DNA from 4 places in the Streptomyces sp. NPDC054765 genome. Region 3 is predicted to be linked to each of the others. Evidence: riboswitches for the same ligand, from Rfam matches in the RefSeq annotation. Region 3 holds a riboswitch; each other region holds the start of a gene.
The links. Region 3 has a riboswitch for cyclic di-AMP ahead of ACWGJY_RS09820 (M23 family metallopeptidase). Riboswitches for the same ligand answer to the same signal wherever they lie in the genome.
Positions count from the first base shown of each region.

Region 1: linked by a shared signal. The riboswitch ahead of ACWGJY_RS15005 (NlpC/P60 family protein) and the one ahead of ACWGJY_RS09820 (M23 family metallopeptidase) in region 3 are both predicted to bind cyclic di-AMP.
Region 2: linked by a shared signal. The riboswitch ahead of ACWGJY_RS01425 (transglycosylase family protein) and the one ahead of ACWGJY_RS09820 (M23 family metallopeptidase) in region 3 are both predicted to bind cyclic di-AMP.
Region 4: linked by a shared signal. The riboswitch ahead of ACWGJY_RS13805 (M23 family metallopeptidase) and the one ahead of ACWGJY_RS09820 (M23 family metallopeptidase) in region 3 are both predicted to bind cyclic di-AMP.

Region 1 covers NZ_JBSHBP010000019.1:51,593-55,807, reverse strand. The annotation lists gene pcrA (DNA helicase PcrA) at 1-1,975, opposite strand, end outside; cyclic di-AMP (ydaO/yuaA leader) riboswitch at 2,265-2,448, shown strand; gene ACWGJY_RS15005 (NlpC/P60 family protein) at 2,457-3,587, shown strand; gene ACWGJY_RS15000 (hypothetical protein) at 3,821-4,174, opposite strand.
Region 2 covers NZ_JBSHBP010000001.1:293,131-297,345, reverse strand. The annotation lists gene eno (phosphopyruvate hydratase) at 1-1,228, opposite strand, end outside; gene ACWGJY_RS01425 (transglycosylase family protein) at 1,604-2,275, opposite strand; cyclic di-AMP (ydaO/yuaA leader) riboswitch at 2,283-2,452, opposite strand; gene ACWGJY_RS01420 (LysM peptidoglycan-binding domain-containing protein) at 2,704-3,681, opposite strand; gene ACWGJY_RS01415 (cytochrome P450 family protein) at 3,979-4,215, opposite strand, start outside.
Region 3 covers NZ_JBSHBP010000010.1:143,236-147,450, reverse strand. The annotation lists gene ACWGJY_RS09825 (aldo/keto reductase) at 1-487, opposite strand, end outside; gene ACWGJY_RS09820 (M23 family metallopeptidase) at 590-1,723, opposite strand; cyclic di-AMP (ydaO/yuaA leader) riboswitch at 1,735-1,881, opposite strand; gene ACWGJY_RS09815 (DUF2332 family protein) at 2,174-3,451, shown strand; gene ACWGJY_RS09810 (PP2C family protein-serine/threonine phosphatase) at 3,703-4,215, opposite strand, start outside.
Region 4 covers NZ_JBSHBP010000017.1:51,779-55,993, reverse strand. The annotation lists gene ACWGJY_RS13815 (M16 family metallopeptidase) at 1-979, shown strand, start outside; gene ACWGJY_RS13810 (M16 family metallopeptidase) at 1,018-2,400, shown strand; cyclic di-AMP (ydaO/yuaA leader) riboswitch at 2,612-2,767, shown strand; gene ACWGJY_RS13805 (M23 family metallopeptidase) at 2,780-3,559, shown strand; gene ACWGJY_RS13800 (GntR family transcriptional regulator) at 3,819-4,215, shown strand, end outside.

The DNA of each region.
Region 1 (4,215 bases), on a different contig from region 3:
GGAATTCCAGGCCCTTGGCGGTGTGCAGCGTCATGAGCGTGATCACGCCGCTGCCGTCCTCGTCCTCGTCCGGGATCTGGTCGGAGTCGGCGACCAGCGCGACCCGCTCCAGGAAGTCGGAGAGCGTGCCGGGACCCGGGGCGGCAGCCTCCGAGGCCGCGGCCTCACCGCGGTCCTGTTCGAACTCCAGGGCCACGGCGGCGAGTTCCTGGAGGTTCTCGATCCGGGTCTCGTCCTGCGGGTCGGTGGAGGCCTGGAGTTCGGCGAGGTAGCCCGTGCGCTCCAGGACCGCTTCCAGGATCGTGGCGGGGCCGGCGCCGGACTCGACGATGGTGCGCAGCTCCTCCATGAGGACGTTGAAGCGCTTGACGGCGTTGGCGGAGCGGGCCGCCATGCCGTACGCCTCGTCGACCCGGCGCAGCGCCTGCGGGAAGGTGATCTTCTCGCGCAGGGACAGCGCGTCGATCATCGCCTCGGCGCGGTCGCCGATGCCGCGCTTGGGGACGTTCAGGATGCGGCGGAGCGGGACGGTGTCCTCGGGGTTGGCGAGCACCCGCAGATACGCGAGGACATCGCGGACCTCCTTGCGCTCGTAGAAGCGCACCCCGCCGACGACCTTGTAGGGCAGTCCGACCCGGATGAAGATCTCTTCGAACACCCGGGACTGGGCGTTGGTGCGGTAGAACACGGCGACATCGCCGGCCTTGGCGTCTCCGGCGTCCGTCAGCCGGTCGATCTCGTCGGCGACGAACTGGGCCTCGTCGTGTTCGGTGTCGGCGACATAGCCGGTGATCTTGGGGCCGGCGCCGGCGTCCGTCCAGAGGTTCTTGGGGCGGCGGTTCTCGTTGCGCTCGATGACGGCGTTGGCAGCGGACAGGATCGTCTGCGAGGAGCGGTAGTTCTGCTCCAGCAGGATCGTGGTCGCGTCCGGGTAGTCCTCCTCGAACTGGAGGATGTTGCGGATCGTGGCACCGCGGAAGGCATAGATGGACTGGTCGGCGTCACCGACGACGCACAGCTCGGCGGCGGATTCGGCGGGGCCGACCAGCTCGCGTACGAGGGTGTACTGGGCGTGGTTGGTGTCCTGGTACTCGTCGACGAGGACGTGGCGGAAGCGGCGGCGGTAGTGCTCGGCGACATCCGGGAAGGCCTGGAGCAGATGGACCGTCGTCATGATGATGTCGTCGAAATCCAGGGCGTTGGCCTCGCGCAGCCTGGACTGGTACATCGCATACGCCTGGGCCAAGGTCTTCTCGAAGCCTCCCCCGGACTCCGTCTGGGAGGTGCCCCCAGCCGCCGTCCCGGCGAAAGTCTCCTCGTCAATGAGCTCGTTCTTGAGGTTGGAGATCTTCGCGCTGAAGGACTTGGGCGGGTGGCGCTTGGGGTCCAGATCCAGATCGCGGCAGACCAGGGCCATCAGCCGCTTCGAATCGGCGGCGTCGTAGATCGAGAAGGAGGACGTGAAGCCCAGCTTCTTGGACTCGCGGCGCAGGATGCGGACACAGGCGCTGTGGAAGGTGGAGACCCACATGGCGTTGGCCCGCGGGCCGACGAGCTCCTCGACGCGCTCCCTCATCTCGCCCGCGGCCTTGTTGGTGAAGGTGATCGCGAGGATCTGGCCGGGGTGGACATGGCGCTCGGCGAGCAGATGCGCGATGCGGTGGGTCAGTACCCGGGTCTTGCCGGAGCCGGCGCCGGCGACGATCAGCAGCGGGCCGCCGGTGTGCACCACGGCGGCCTTCTGCTCGTCGTTGAGCCCCTCCAGGAGCGTCGCCGGGTCGAGGGCGGGACGGGCGGCGCCGTCGCGGTAGTACGCCTCTCTGGGCGGGGGCGCGTCGAACCTCCCGCCGAAGAGATCCGCGGGGATCTCCTCCGGGGCCGGGCCGTGCTCGTCCTCGGGGGGTGGGGGAGGGTGCTCCTCCTCGCCCTTGTGGCCGAGGTCCGCCAGGAAGCTGTCGTCAAAGAGGCTGCTCATCGCCCACCGAGTCTAGGCCGCCGCACTGACAGTCCGCCGCGGAGTGGCCAATTGCGGGCCGTTTACGGAGCGGGCGTGGCGCCGGGGCAGGTCAGGGGCACGGAGCCCGGGACACACCGGGCGCCGCCTCGTCTACCCGAATCCGACATCTGTCACAACAACCCCCGCATCGCGTTCAGGTCACAAAAAGGTTTCGGGCATATCGAACATCAGCCTTCACAGGAGCCACACGAGTTGGCTAACGTCCTCGCTCAGGCAGCCCGCCTCCCCGTGGACGACAGGTCCGCACGGGCCGCCCACGCCGAGTCCGGCCCTGCCCTCAGGCACCCGGAGCCGGGGACCCACCAGCACCACCGGGGTGAATCGATCAGGACTGCCGCCGACAGCGGACGTCCGGACCGTAGGGCACGCCTTCCGTCAGCGACACCGCCCGAACCCGACAGCTAACCCGGTAGGCGGTCCACGGAAGGAGTCGCCGGCCTTGGCGTCGCACCGCAAGCCGCGCACCAGCATTCTCACCTCGCCCGGAGGCCGTCGTACGGCGGTCGGGCTCACCACCGCCGCCCTCGCGTCGGCCACCCTGCTCTCGCAGTCCGCCGATGCCGCCCCCCGGGCGCCCAAGCCCGGCGTCGAGGACGTCAAGCAGCAGGTCGACGGCCTCTACCACCAGGCCGAGGTGGCCACCCAGAAGTACAACGCCGCCAAGGAGCGCACCGACGAACAGCGCCACACCGTCGACGGTCTGCTCGACGCCTCCGCCAAGCGCGCCGAGAAGATGAACGAGTCCCGGCGCAGACTGGGCACCTTGGCCTCGGCGCAGTACCGCACCGGCGGCATGAACCCGACGGCGCAGCTGATGCTCGCCAAGGACCCGCAGCAGTTCTTCGACCGCAGCCACCTCATGGAGCGGCTGACCGGCCGGCAGAAGCAGGCCGTCTCCGACTACCAGGAGCAGCAGGCGGCGGCCACCCGGCAGCGGGCGGAGGCGACCCGCAGCCTGGAGCAGCTGCAGACGTCGCAGACCTCCCTCAAGGAGTCCAAGCGGTCCGTCCAGGAAAAGCTGGCCGAGGCCCGGCAGCTGCTGTCCCGGCTGACCGCCCAGGAGAAGGCCCGGCTGGCGGAACTGGAGCGCCAGAAGGAGGAGGCGGCCAAGCGCAAGGCCGACGAGGAGGCGCGCAAGCAGCAGCAGGACGGGGGCGGCCCGTCCGGCGGGCAGACCGGCGGCGGCGCCGGCGACGGGGGCTCCACCGGAGGTTCGTCCTCCGCCACGGCCGGGAAGGCCCTCGCTTTCGCCCGTTCCCAGGTGGGCAAGCCGTACGTCTGGGGCGCGACCGGGCCCAGCTCCTACGACTGCTCGGGGCTGACCCAGGCGGCGTGGAAGGCGGCCGGCGTCAATCTGCCGCGGACCACCTGGGACCAGGTCAAGGTCGGCCACCGGGTGGCCACCAAGGATCTCCAGCCCGGTGACCTGGTCTTCTTCTTCGACGACATCAGCCACGTAGGCATGTACATAGGCGGCGGCAAGATGATCCACGCGCCGCACCCGGGCGCCAGCGTCCGGGTCGAGTCGATCTACTACATGCCGATCTACGGGAGCGTCCGACCGGGCTGAGACCCGGCCCCCGCTCCCCCGCCAGGCCACCCCCACGGCCACTCCCACCCCCCGCACGCCACCGCACGGCCGTCGCCTCCGGATCCGGAGTGCGATGACCGCGCGGTGTGCCGTGGAAGGGCCGTGGAAGGGCCGTGGAAGGGCCGTTTGGTCCCGGGCCGCGGCGCCGCCGGTCCCGGGGCGCGCCCTGTCCGGGGTACGGGGCCCTGTCCCGGGGCCGTCGGCCGCGGCGCTCAGGTCCAGAGGACCGCAATGAAGATATTGGCCACCGTCAGGGCGCCGACCGTGCCGAACAGCGGCTTGGCGACCTGCTCCTCGTCCCGCTTGACGTAGACCAGCGCCAGGATGACGACCAGAACGGCCATCTTGATGCCGATCTTGATGGTGTTGACGCTGTGCCCCTGGGCCTGGTTGAGGCCGACCAGCACGATGCCGGTGACCAGCATCGTCAGCGCTCCGTGCAGCATCGCCGGGACAAAGCGGGCGGTGCCCGCGCTCATCGCCTTCATCTGGGTCAGAAAGCCGCCCAGCAGGGAGGCGATGCCGATGATGTGCAGGCCGACGAAGATATTGATTACTACGTCCATAGTGCGGGATCGTAGCCGCCGCATAGCACGGCCCTTCAGGC
Region 2 (4,215 bases), on a different contig from region 3:
CGAGGATCTCCTCGATGCGCAGCAGCTGGTTGTACTTGGCGACGCGCTCGGAGCGGGCCGGGGCGCCGGTCTTGATCTGGCCGCAGTTGGTGGCGACGGCGAGGTCGGCGATGGTGACGTCCTCGGTCTCACCGGAGCGGTGCGACATCATGCACTTGAAGCCGTTGCGCTGGGCCAGCTCGACGGCGTCCAGGGTCTCGGTCAGCGAGCCGATCTGGTTGACCTTCACCAGCAGCGCGTTGGCGGAGCCCTCCTCGATGCCGCGGGCGAGGCGCTCGGGGTTGGTGACGAACAGGTCGTCGCCGACGAGCTGGACCTTGGCGCCGAGCTTGTCGGTGATGACCTTCCAGCCGGCCCAGTCGTCCTCGAACAGCGGGTCCTCGATGGAGACCAGCGGGTAGGCCGCCACCAGCTCCTCGTAGTACTCGGTCATCTCCGCGGCCGAGCGGTCCTTGCCCTCGAACTGGTACGTGCCGTCCTTGTAGAACTCGGAGGCGGCGACGTCCAGGGCGAGCGCGATGTCCTGGCCGGGGGCGTAACCGGCCTGCTTGACGGCCTCCAGGATGAGGTCCAGGGCCTCGCGGTTGGAGCCCAGGTTCGGGGCGAAGCCGCCCTCGTCGCCGAGGCCGGTGGACAGCCCGCGCTCCTTCAGGACCTTCTTGAGGGTGTGGTAGACCTCGGCGCCCCAGCGCAGCGCCTCGGAGAAGGACTCCGCGCCGATCGGGGCGATCATGAACTCCTGGATGTCCACGTTGGAGTCGGCGTGCGAGCCGCCGTTCAGGATGTTCATCATCGGCACGGGCAGCACGTGCGCGTTCGGGCCGCCGAGGTAGCGGAACAGCGGCAGGTCGCTGGCCTCGGAGGCGGCGTGCGCGACGGCGAGGGAGACGCCCAGGATGGCGTTGGCGCCGAGCGAGCCCTTGTTGTCGGTGGCGTCCAGGTCGAACATGGCCTGGTCGATCAGCCGCTGCTCGGTCGCGTCGTAGCCGACGAGCTCCGGGCCGATCTGCTCGATGACGGCCAGGACGGCCTTCTCCACACCCTTGCCGAGGTAGCGGTTCGGGTCACCGTCGCGGAGCTCGATGGCCTCGAAGGCGCCGGTCGAGGCACCGGACGGCACGGCGGCACGGCCCGTGCTGCCGTCGTCGAGGCCGACCTCGACCTCGACCGTGGGATTACCTCGCGAGTCGAGAATTTCGCGGGCTACGACGACGTCGATGGACGGCACGTTGTCTCCTTCGTGGGTGTCTGGAGGTTCTGCAGCACGAGCCTAACGGCCCCGGGCGCGTCCGCTTGCTTTTGGCCCGCTCCGTGGGACTGAACGGCCCGGAAAACTTCCCAAAAGCCCAGTTCACTGGATGTTTGAGCGCATTGTTCGCCGAACGGGAAAAACGCGGAAAGGGGCCGGTCACCGGCGTGCGACCGCCCCGCCGCGACCCGGGTGCGTCGCGGGTACGGCCCGGGTACGGCCCCGGGTACGGCCCGGGACGGAGAAGCCCCGCCACGGCGCGCTGGGGGGAAGTGCGCGCCGGGCGGGGCGGTCTCACGGAGGAGGAAGGGGGCCCGCCGCTCGGGCCCGCCGGAATCCCGGTGAGGGGAGGTCTCAGACGTGGAGCTTCTGACCCGGGAAGATCAGGTTCGGGTTGCCGCCGATGACCGACTTGTTGGCCTTGTAGACGGACTTCCAGTCGGTGCCGTGCGCCTTGGCGATCTTGGCGAGGGTGTCGCCCGCCTTGACGGTGTAGTTGCCGTGACCCAGGGACTTGCGCTCGGTGGAGCGCGAGGCGTGCTGCTCGGGGGCGGCCGGGGCCTTCTTCGCCTCGGTCCTGGTGGTGCCCTGGTCCTGCTGGGGCGCGGACTTGGTCTGCGCGGAGCCGGAGGTGTCGACGTTGGCGGCCGGGCCACCGGAGGTCAGGTTGCCGGCGCCGGCGCAGGACCAGGCGCCGGGGCCCTGGAGCGCGAGGAGCTTCTCGGCGGCGGAGATCTGCTGGGATTTGCTGGCCAGGTCGGCGCGCGGCGCGTACTGGGTGCCGCCGGCGGCGGCCCAGCTGGAGTTGGAGAACTGCAGGCCACCGTAGTAGCCGTTACCGGTGTTGATCGACCAGTTGCCGCCGGACTCGCACTGGGCGACCTTGTCCCAGGTGGAGACCGAGGCGGCGGAGGCGGAGGTGGCGCCCATCAGCGGGACGGCCACGGCAGCACCGGCGATGCCGGCGAGGGTGGCGACGCGGACGGCCTTGGACGGACGACGGTGCTTGCCCTTGATGATCAGCATGGTTGGTTCGTTTCCTCACCGACGCCTACGAGGTGAGCTGTCGGGTTCGGACTGTGAGCTGCCCGGCCGTGTGCGCGTGGCGCACGTGGCTTCACCCCAAGCCGGTTGACCCGCTTTCGCGAGTGGGGCCGGCACTTACCTTGGGTCCCCCGCTCCTGCCTTCGGCGCTTGCGCGTCAACTGCCTCCGATCACCGGCAGGATTCGGCGTGTGATCGAAGGGCCCGCTTTGGCGAGCGGTCCTGACGTTAAGCAGTAATCCCCTTGGGGTTCAAACCCCACCATCTGAACCAAGTTGAGCTTTTTTGATCACGGGTTGGTCACATACCCGCAGGTGAACCCCGGTTTGACGGGGCCGGACGAACCGGGGTCCACCACAGTCAACGAGAGCCTTGTCTCACTTTCCCCAAAAGCGGGCGAAGGCGGCGAACTAGCCCGCGATGTGCCCGAGATCGAGCAGTTGGCCCGGCTTGATCAGGTCGGCGTCCGAGCCGATGACGCCCTCGTTGCGGTCGTAGAGGGCGGGCCAGCCGCCGGGCAGCCGGTGGGCCTGGGCGATGGCTGACAGCGTGTCACCCGGCCGCACGGTGTAGTTGCCGTCGGCCGCCGGGTCCGTGCGGTGCACATCATCGCCGCGCGAGGCGTGCCGGCCGCCGGAGGACCTGCCGTCGTCGCCCCCCTCGCCGACCGCACCGCCGCGGTGCCTGCCCTTCTCGGGCGTCCCGTGCGGGGTGCCGGTGGTGTCCGTACGGCTGCCGCCGTCGGACGGGTCGGCGGACGGCGACGGGGCGTCGCCCCGGCCGCCCGGCGTCGCGGAGCCGGACGGCTCCGGGGCCGGGGACGCACCGCCCGAGCCGGGGGAGTCCGAGGGATCGGGCGAGGGCGCCGGGTCGGACGGCCGGCCGCCGGGCCTGTCGTGCGTCCCGGAGTCCGAGTCGGACGGCCGGCCGCCGGGCCCGTCGTGCGTCCCGGCGGAGTCCGAGCCGCCGTCCAGGCCGGAGGAACCGGACGAGTCCCAGGGGTCCGAGGAGCCGCCGGCGTCCGACGGGTCGGGCGAGGGGGTGCTCGTGCTGCCCGGGTCGACCTCCGGCGTGCGCCCGCCCTTGGTCAGGCCGGCGCTCACCGCACAGCTCGACCAGACGTCCGGGCCACGGGCGTCGAGGATCGACTCGGCCACCGCGATCTGCTGGGCACGGCTGGCGAGGTCGGGGCGCGAGGCGTAGGCCGCGCCGCCGTAGGTGTCCCACATGTCCTGGGTGAGCTGCAGCCCGCCGTAGTGGCCATTGCCCGAGGCCGCGCTCCAGACGCCGGCACTCTCGCACTGGGCGACCTTGTCCCAGGTCGTGGTGTCGGCGGCGTGGGCGCCGCTCGCGGCGAACAGTGGCAGGGCGAAGCCCGCGCCGGTCACTCCCGCCGTGACAAAGATGGCCGGTGCTTGACGGGGGCGACGGTGTCGGCCGTTCCCGGAACGCATACGGATGCCTTTCGCGCGGCGGTTGAGTTGTACGACGAGCTCTGCGAGCTGCTCGACGGGTCACCCACCGGCCGACGCGCACGAGGCGCACCAATACACCGGTCCCCCACATCACCGCTTCGGCCGATCGAGTGAAGCCCGTCGATCGTCGGTCGAAAGGTAGCCGGGGTCACGGGTAGTCACAAGTCGGTGTAGCGCAGATCACGTAAAGGTCACACTGCTGACTCGGCGTCACTTCTGGCCTTGTCCCTGGTCAGGCCGCTCGGGCGAGAACTCCACCGGCAGCGACCGCAGTCCGCGCATGATGAGCCCGCCGCGCCACCGCAGATCGCCGGGTTCCGCGGCGAGCCGGAGGTCCGGGAGCCGGGTCAGCAGCGTCGCCAGAGCGGTCTGCCCTTCGAGCCGGGCGAGCGGCGCACCCAGGCAGTAGTGGATGCCGTGCCCGTACCCCAGGTGCTGGTTGTCACG
Region 3 (4,215 bases):
CCGAGATGTTGGACGCGGCGATCTCGCGGACCTTGCCGGCCCGGACGAGGTCGTCGAGGGCGGTGAGGAACTCCCCGACCTCGACCGATTCGTCGTCGTAGTGGGTGTAGTAGAGGTCGATGTAGTCGGTGCGCAGACGAGTGAGGGATGCATCGACCGCGGACTTGATGGTGGCGGCGGACAGGCCCTTGTAGTTGGGGTGGGAGCCGACCTTGGTGGCGATGACGACATCGGAGCGATTACCGCGGGAGGACAGCCAGTTGCCGAGGACGGTTTCGGATTCGCCGCCCTTGTTGCCGGGGACCCACGCCGAGTAGGCGTCGGCGGTGTCGATGAAGTTGCCACCGCCCGCCACGTAAGCGTCCAGCACGGCGAACGATTGAGCCTCGTCGGCCGTCCAGCCGAAGACATTGCCACCGAGGGACAGCGGGGAGACGGAGAGCGAACCGAGGGAACGACTGTTTCGGGGGTTTTGTGTCGTGGCCATGCGTTACTACAGCGTCGGGGGGAGCGGAAGTATTCCTTCCGCTTACACCCCCGACCCCCGGCCCTCGACCCCCGGCCCCCGTCCGCCGCCTCCTCAGCGGTGTCACACGTGCAGGCCGTGATCGCGTAGCCACGGCATGGGGTCTATCGGGTCGCCGGCGTCGGGGCGTACCTCCAGATGGAGGTGCGGACCGGTGACGTTGCCGGTGGCGCCGACGCGGCCGATGACGTCGCCCGTGCCGACCTTGCCGGAGGTCTTCACCATCGAGGACAGATGGCAGAACCAGAGCTCGGTGCCGTCGTCGAGGGTGAGGACGATGCGGTAGCCGTACGAGCCGGCCCAGCCGGCCTGGGTGATGGTGCCGGAGTGCACCGCCTTGACGGGGGTGCCGGTCGGCGCCGCGAAATCCTGTCCGGTGTGGTCCGCCGCCCAGCGGTCACCGGACTGGCCGAAGCTCGCGGTGAGGGTGTACGAGGAGACCGGGGTGATGAAGTTCTTCGCCAACTTGGCGAGGCGTGCGGCCTCCGCCTTCTGACGGGCCGCTTCTTCGGCCTCGTGCTTGACCTCCATCTCGGCCGCCTTCTTGGCTGCTGCGGCCTTTTCGGCCGACTTCTGGTGCGTGGCGGCTTCGCTCTCGGCCTTCTGGAATGCGGTGTGTTCGGCGGTCTCCCGGGCCTCCTGATCGGCGGCGCCCTGCTGCGCGTCGGCCTGCTGGAGGATGCGGCTGCGCAGCGCCTCGCCGAGCCCCGAGTCCGTGCCCGTCCGGGTGGCCCGGGTGAGCGGCCCGGAGGCGTCCTGCGCCGCATCGTCCGTGGTGGAGGCGGAGCCGGCACCGTCGGCCGCAGTGGAGTCCGCGCCCGGGTCGGATATGAGGTCCCCGATGCCGGGGACGGAGGTGGCGTCCGGCAGGTTGTCGGCGAGGTCATCGGCCATCGCGCCGACGTCGGGCATCGAGATCGGGACCGGCGGGCGGCCCTCGGCCGTGGCCATGCCGCCGGCTCCGACCGCCGCGATGACGCCGACGCCCAGGACCGTGCCGCCGCGGGCGAGTCCGCCGCCGCGCTGCTTGGCCACCCGGTGCTTGCCACGGACCGAGCGGGGGGAATCCTCGGTGGGATTCCATTCCTCCCACGGTCCGTCGTTGTTGCTGTCCGCATCACCGGGGCCCTGGAAGGCACCTCGGTCATCGAGGTCGTAGGCGGACGGACCCTCGGGGGCAGGCCTGTTGGACGCCACGGGGGCGCTCTCCTTTCCTTCCTTCTCGCCTACCGGGTTAGCTGACGGGTTCGGAGCAGGAAGGTCTCCTACGGGCGCCCGCTGGCGGGGAGCGTCCGATTCACCCCAAGGAAGTGGTTCCCCGGTTCCCTTGGTGCAGTTCGAGGTGCTGGAGGTGCGTGAAAAGCGCGTGCGGGATTCGGCGTCGGCGCGCGGTGCCGCCTCTTGCGACGGCTGGGACGACCGCGCTGCGTTATCGGACAGTAATAGAGATCGCATCCGAATTCCAAGCCTTCGCGTGAATCCATATGGGCTCCGCGGGAGCTTCGGCGTGGACTTTTTCGGCCAACACAGCTACAAACCGGGCGAGTTGACCGTGCGGCTCTAAACGATCTCCCGTTGATTGTGCGTCAGTTGTTATGCGGAGGGGCGCCCCTCCGTCACGGAGCGTGAGAGCAGTAACGTCGGATCATGGTCGTCAACGTCGGGAACACCGGGCACACCGGGCACACCGGGCACACCGGGAACGTCGAGAGCGCTGCCACCGGCGCATGGGGAGTGGCGGAGCGGTACCGGGAGTTCTCCTGGCATCAGGCGCGGGGGCGGTCCGGGGCGCACGCGGAGCTGAGCGCGCGGATCGGCCAGGACCCGGAGCTCTGCGATCTGCTGTCGGGATCGCTGCCGGCCGGCGGCAAACAGCAGCCGGACCTCCTGCTCGCCGCCGTCCGCTATCTCGACGGCCCGCACGCCGAGCTGGGCCCGCGCGGAGAGATGGCGTACGGGCGCTGGCGCGAGTGGACGATCCGGCACTGGGACGAGGTGCGCGCGGTGATCATGCAGCGCTCCGCCCGGACCGACGAGCCGGGCCGCTGTGCCGCGCTGCTGCCGCTGCTCGCCCGCCTGCCGCAGCCCCTGGCGCTGCTGGAGGTCGGCACGTCGGCAGGACTGTGTCTGCATCCCGACCGCTATCGCTACCGGTACGACCGGTACGACCGGCACCACCGGTACGAGAATGACGCCGCGGCGGGCGGGGGCGCCCTCCGGGGCGATACCCCACGCGGCGATACCCCACAGGGAGACACCCTCCGGGGCGATACCCCACAGCCAGACCCCCTCCGGGAGGATGCCCCACAGCCGGACACCCTCCGGGCCGAGGTGGGGGAACCGGGCAATCCGCTGGTGTTGGGGTGCCGTACGGAATGGGCGGCCGACGAGCTGCCCGACCGGCTGCCGCGCATCGTCTGGCGGGGCGGTATCGGCCTCGATCCGCTCGACCCGGTGGCCGAACCGGACGATCTGCGCTGGCTGCAGGCGCTCGTCCGGCCGGGCGATGAGGAGCGGGCGGCGCGGCTGTCCGCGACCGTCGACGCGGTGCGGCCGGCGCCGCGGCCGCGGATGGTGCGCGGCGATCTGGTCGACGAACTGCCCGCGCTCGCCGCCGAGGCGCCGCCCGAGGCGCCGTTGGTGATCTTCCACAGCGCCGCGCTGGACCACCTCCCGCCCGCCCGACGCGAGGAGTTCGCACAGCTCGTCCGGTCGCTGCTGCGCGGACGGCCCGGCGGCGGGCACTGGATCTCCCACGAGCACCACTCCGTCCTGCCCTGGATCACCCCGCCGGCGCACCGCTCACCGCACCCCGATGACACGCTGCTGACCCTCGCACTGGACGAGCGCCCGGTCGCGCTCACCGGTCCGCACGGCGAGAGCCTGCACCGGCTGCCGGGCGCCGGGGGCATGTCCGCGAACTGAGGGCGCGTCCGGCTGCGGAGGGCGCGTCCGGCCGCGGAAAGGGCGCGTCCGGGAGCGGCGGCCGTGCCCAGGCGCTGAGGGCGCGTCCGGGGGCTGAGGGCGCGTCCAGGAGCTGAGGGCGCGTCCCGGGGCTGCGCGGACGCCCCGCACGCCCCCCGGCCCCCTGCGGCCCTCCGCCCTCCTCTCCGCCCGCCCCTACGCTCCCATCGGCCGCTTACGCCCCATCAGCCGCTTACGCCCCCATCGGCCGCTTACGCCCCCATCGGCCGCTGCACCGCCAGCAGGGCCATATCGTCGGCCGGGGCACCGCCCGTATGCCGTGCGACGTCTTCGGTGAGGGTGTCCAGGAGGGCGTCCGGGCCCGCGAAGCGGCAGCCGCGCAGTCTGCTCGACGGGTTGTAGAAGCGGCCCAGCAGGTCCCGGGCCTCGGTCACACCGTCGGTGAAGAACAGCAGCAGGGCGCCGGCCGGGAAGAACGTCTCGTCCGACCGGTCCGGCCAGCTCGCCACCTCGCTCATCCCCAGGGGCAGCGCGGGCGCCGCGGGCACCAGCTCGCACAGACCACCGTCCGGGGTGAGCAGCAGCGGGGACGGGTGGCCCCGGTTGAGGACGCGCAGTACGGACTGCCCGTTGGCGGGGATCTCGGCCAGGACGGCAGTGGTGAACCCCTCGAACTGATCGAGCCCCGCACGCCGTCCGCCCTCCCGTTGCAGCGCCCGCTCCAGCCGGCCCGCCACCGCCTCCAGGGTCGTCTCCTGTTCCGC
Region 4 (4,215 bases), on a different contig from region 3:
GGGCTCGCTGCTGACCGCGCTCGACGACGACTCCATGGAGAACCAGCGCGACGTCGTCAAGAACGAGCGCCGCCAGCGCTACGACAACGTCCCCTACGGCACAGCCTTCGAAAAGCTGACGGCCATGGCGTACCCGGAGGGCCACCCGTACCACCACACGCCCATCGGGTCGATGGCCGACCTGGACGCGGCCTCTCTGGAGGACGCGCGGGCGTTCTTCCGGACGTACTACGCGCCCAACAACGCCGTGCTGTCGATCGTCGGCGACATCGACCCCGGGCAGACGCTGGCCTGGGTGGAGAAGTACTTCGGCTCGATCCCCTCGCACGACGGCAAGCAGCCGCCGCGGGACGGCACGCTGCCCGACGTCATCGGCGGCGAGCTGCGCGAGGTCGTCGAGGAGGACGTGCCCTCCCGGGCCCTGATGGCGGCCTACCGCCTGCCCCACGACGGCACCCGTGAGGCGGACGCCGCGGACCTCGCGCTGACCGTCCTGGGCGGCGGTGAGTCCTCCCGTCTCTACAACCGGCTGGTGCGCCGCGACCGCAGTGCCGTGGCGGCCGGCTTCGGCCTGCTGCGGCTGGCCGGTGCGCCCTCGCTGGGCTGGCTGGACGTGAAGACGTCCGGCGGGGTGGAGGTCCCCGACATCGAGCGTGCGGTCGACGAGGAGCTGGCCCGCTTCGCCGCCGAGGGCCCGACCCCGGAGGAGATGGAACGGGCGCAGGCCCAGCTGGAGCGCGAATGGCTGGACCGGCTCGCCACGGTCAGCGGCCGCGCCGACGAACTGTGCCGCTTCGCCGTCCTGTTCGGCGACCCGCAGCTCGCGCTGACCGCCGTGCAGCGTGTCCTGGAGATCAGCCCCGAGGAGGTGCAGGCGGCCGCCAAGGCCCGGCTGCGCCCCGACAACCGCGCGGTGCTCGTCTACGAGCCCACCGAGCCGACCGACGCCGCCGACACCGAGGAAGGGGAGGACCAGTGAGCGACGCCACCACCCACGCCGATTCCCCCGTGAGCAGCATGGACTTTCACCCCCAGCCCCGGGGCGGCGCGCCCAAGCCGTGGGCCTTCCCGGCCCCCGACCGCAGCCAACTCCCCAACGGGCTCACGCTCCTGACCAGCCACCGCCCCGGCCAGCAGGTCGTCGCGGTCGAGATCAGCCTCGTCGCTCCGCTGGACGCCGAGCCCGAGGGGCTGGACGGCGTCGCCACGATCATGGCACGGGCGCTGTCCGAGGGCACTGACAAGCACGACGCGGAGGAGTTCGCCGCCGAGCTGGAACGCTGCGGCGCCACACTGGACGCGCACGCCGACCACCCCGGCGTACGGGTCTCCCTCGAAGTGCCGGCGTCCCGGCTGCACCGCGCGCTCGGCCTGCTCGCCGATGCGCTGCGCGCTCCCGCCTTCCCGGAGAGCGAGGTCGAGCGGCTGGTGCGCAACCGCCTCGACGAGATCCCGCACGAGCTCGCCAACCCGGCCCGGCGCGCCGCGATGGCGCTGTCCAAGGAACTGTTCCCGGCCACGTCCCGTATGTCGCGACCGCGCCAGGGGACCGAGGAGACCGTCGGGCGCGTCGATGCCGCGGCCGTCCGCGCCTTCTACGACGCCCATGTACGGCCCGCCACGGCCACCGCCGTCATCGTCGGTGACTTCACCGGTGTCGACCTCGAAGCGGCGCTCGCGGACACCCTCGGCGCCTGGAGCGGCTCGACGGCCGAGCCGCTGAAGGCCTCGCCGATCGTCGCCGACGACACCGGCCGCGTGGTGATCGTGGACCGTCCCGGCGCCGTTCAGACGCAGCTGCTCATCGGCCGTATCGGTGCCGACCGGCACGACCGGGTGTGGCCCGCGCAGGTCCTCGGCACGTACTGCCTGGGCGGCACCCTCACCTCCCGTCTGGACCGCGTGCTGCGGGAGGAGAAGGGCTACACCTACGGGGTGCGCGCCTTCGGCCAGGTGCTCCGCTCCACCGCCCCCACGTCCCCCGAGGGAGCCACGGGTGCCTCGCTGCTCGCCATCAGCGGCTCGGTGGACACCGCCTCCACAGTCCCGGCGCTGGAGGACCTGTGGAAGGTGCTGCGCACCCTCGCGGCAGAGGGGCTGACGGATGACGAGCGGGATGTCGCCGTACAGAACCTTGTCGGCGTCGCGCCGCTCAAGTACGAGACCGCGGCAGCCGTCGCGGGCACCCTCGCCGATCAGGTGGAGCAGCACCTTCCGGATGACTTCCAGGCACAGTTGTACGTTCGCCTCGCGGAGACCGGCACGGTCGAGGCGACCGCGGCGGCCGTCAACGCCTTCCCCGTGGACCGGCTGGTGACGGTCCTGGTGGGGGATGCGGCGCAGATCGCCGAGCCCGTCAAGGCGCTGGGCATCGGTGAGGTGACGGTCGTCGGCGGTTAGTCCCGCCATGTGAAAGAAGGTCATAAATCGACAAAGCGGCTCCCGTGGCGTACGTCCGTCACGGGAGCCGTTGTATGTCCGGTTTATCGCAGCCTGCGGCCCGGTTCTTGTGGCATCCCGCACAAAAATGCGGATCTGTTTGCTGATTGAAAGTTGTCCCGCTTAGCGTCGGTGCGGCTGTTCGTCACAACTCCGCCACAACAGTGGCACCGGGCAGTCATCGCCGAGTCCCCGTACGGCGCGAGCCAGGGGAGCCGGGGACCCAGTGTCCCTTGGGGTGAATCGGACTCCTTTCCGGAGGAGCCCGTAGGAGACCTTCCTGCTCCGAACCCGTCAGCTAACCCGGTAGGCGAGACGGAAGGAAAGGACAAGCCAGCACATGGCGTTCATGCGTGCCACCGGGAAGCACCGTCGTGCGAACCACCCCGCTCGTACGACCCGCAACATCGCCGGCATAGCCACCCTCGCGGCCGGCGGCGTTGTCGCCTCCGTGGCCTCGCCGGCGCTGGCGGCCACGGATGAGGCACGCACCCACGACACCGGTCTGCAGCGGGCCGTCGTGCTGGGTGACGAGCTCGCCAACCATGTCGCGGCCCAGGCCGACGCGCAGCAGGCGGCAGCCGAGGCCGCGGCAGCGAAGGCGAAGGCCGAAGCCGTGGCCAAGAGGCAGGTCGAAGAGGCCAAGCGGCGCGTCGAGGCCGCCCGTAAGGCCAAGGAGCGTGCCGCCCGCGAGGCGGAGCGCAAGCGCCTCAACACCTTCGTCGCCCCCGTCGCGAACTCCTACGTCTCCACCGCCTACAAGGCCTCCAGCGGCCTGTGGTCCTCGGGCAGCCACACCGGCATCGACTTCCACGCCGCCTCCGGCACCAGTGTCCATGCCGTCGGCGCGGGCACCGTCGTCGAGGCCGGCTGGGGCGGCGCGTACGGCAACAACATCGTGATCAAGATGAACGACGGGACGTACACCCAGTACGGTCACCTGTCGTCGCTCGGTGTCTCGGTCGGTCAGCACGTCACCCCGGACCAGCAGATCGGGCTCTCCGGCGCCACCGGCAACGCCACCGGCCCGCACCTGCACTTCGAGGCCCGTACCGGCCCTGCCTACGGCTCGGACATCGACCCGGTCGCGTACCTGCGCTCACACGGCGTCAACGTCTGACCTGCGGCCCCGCCCGGCCGTGCGTCCCACAGCGCCGGCGTCACGCGGCGCCCTCCGGAAGCCCCGGCCACCCGGCCGGGGCTTCGGCGTATCCGGCGTGCGGTGGGTGGGTACCGGATACGCCGGTGGCCACTGCTTCTGGCCAAAAAATATCCATGAATAACCGGAGTCCGCCGGAAAAGCCGTTCCGGTCGAATAGAGTCGCGGAAAAGCTGCCGACCGGCGGCGTTTCCAGGGGATTACGGCGGAGGCACGGAAGATGCGAGGCCATATTTCCGCGCATGCGGTGTGCACGGCGATTCGCGACGACATTGTCTCCGGTGTGCTGGCGCCGGGGAGCCGGCTGATCGAGGAGATCCTGGCGGCCCGGTACGGCGTCTCCAGGGTGCCGGTCCGTGAAGCGCTGCGCACCCTGCAGTCCGAAGGCTTCGTCACCACCCGCCACCACGCGGGCGCCTGTGTCGCCGAGCCCACCGCGCAGGAGGCCGCCGATCTCCTCGACGTCCGCGCCCTGTTGGAGCCGCTGGGTGCCGCCCGCGCGGCCGCCCGCCGCAGCCCGGCCCACCTGAAGGTACTCCGCGGCCTGGTACGGCTCGGTCGTGAGCGGGCACGTCACGGCAGCCCCGCCGATCTGCGCCAACTGGACGGCTGGTTCC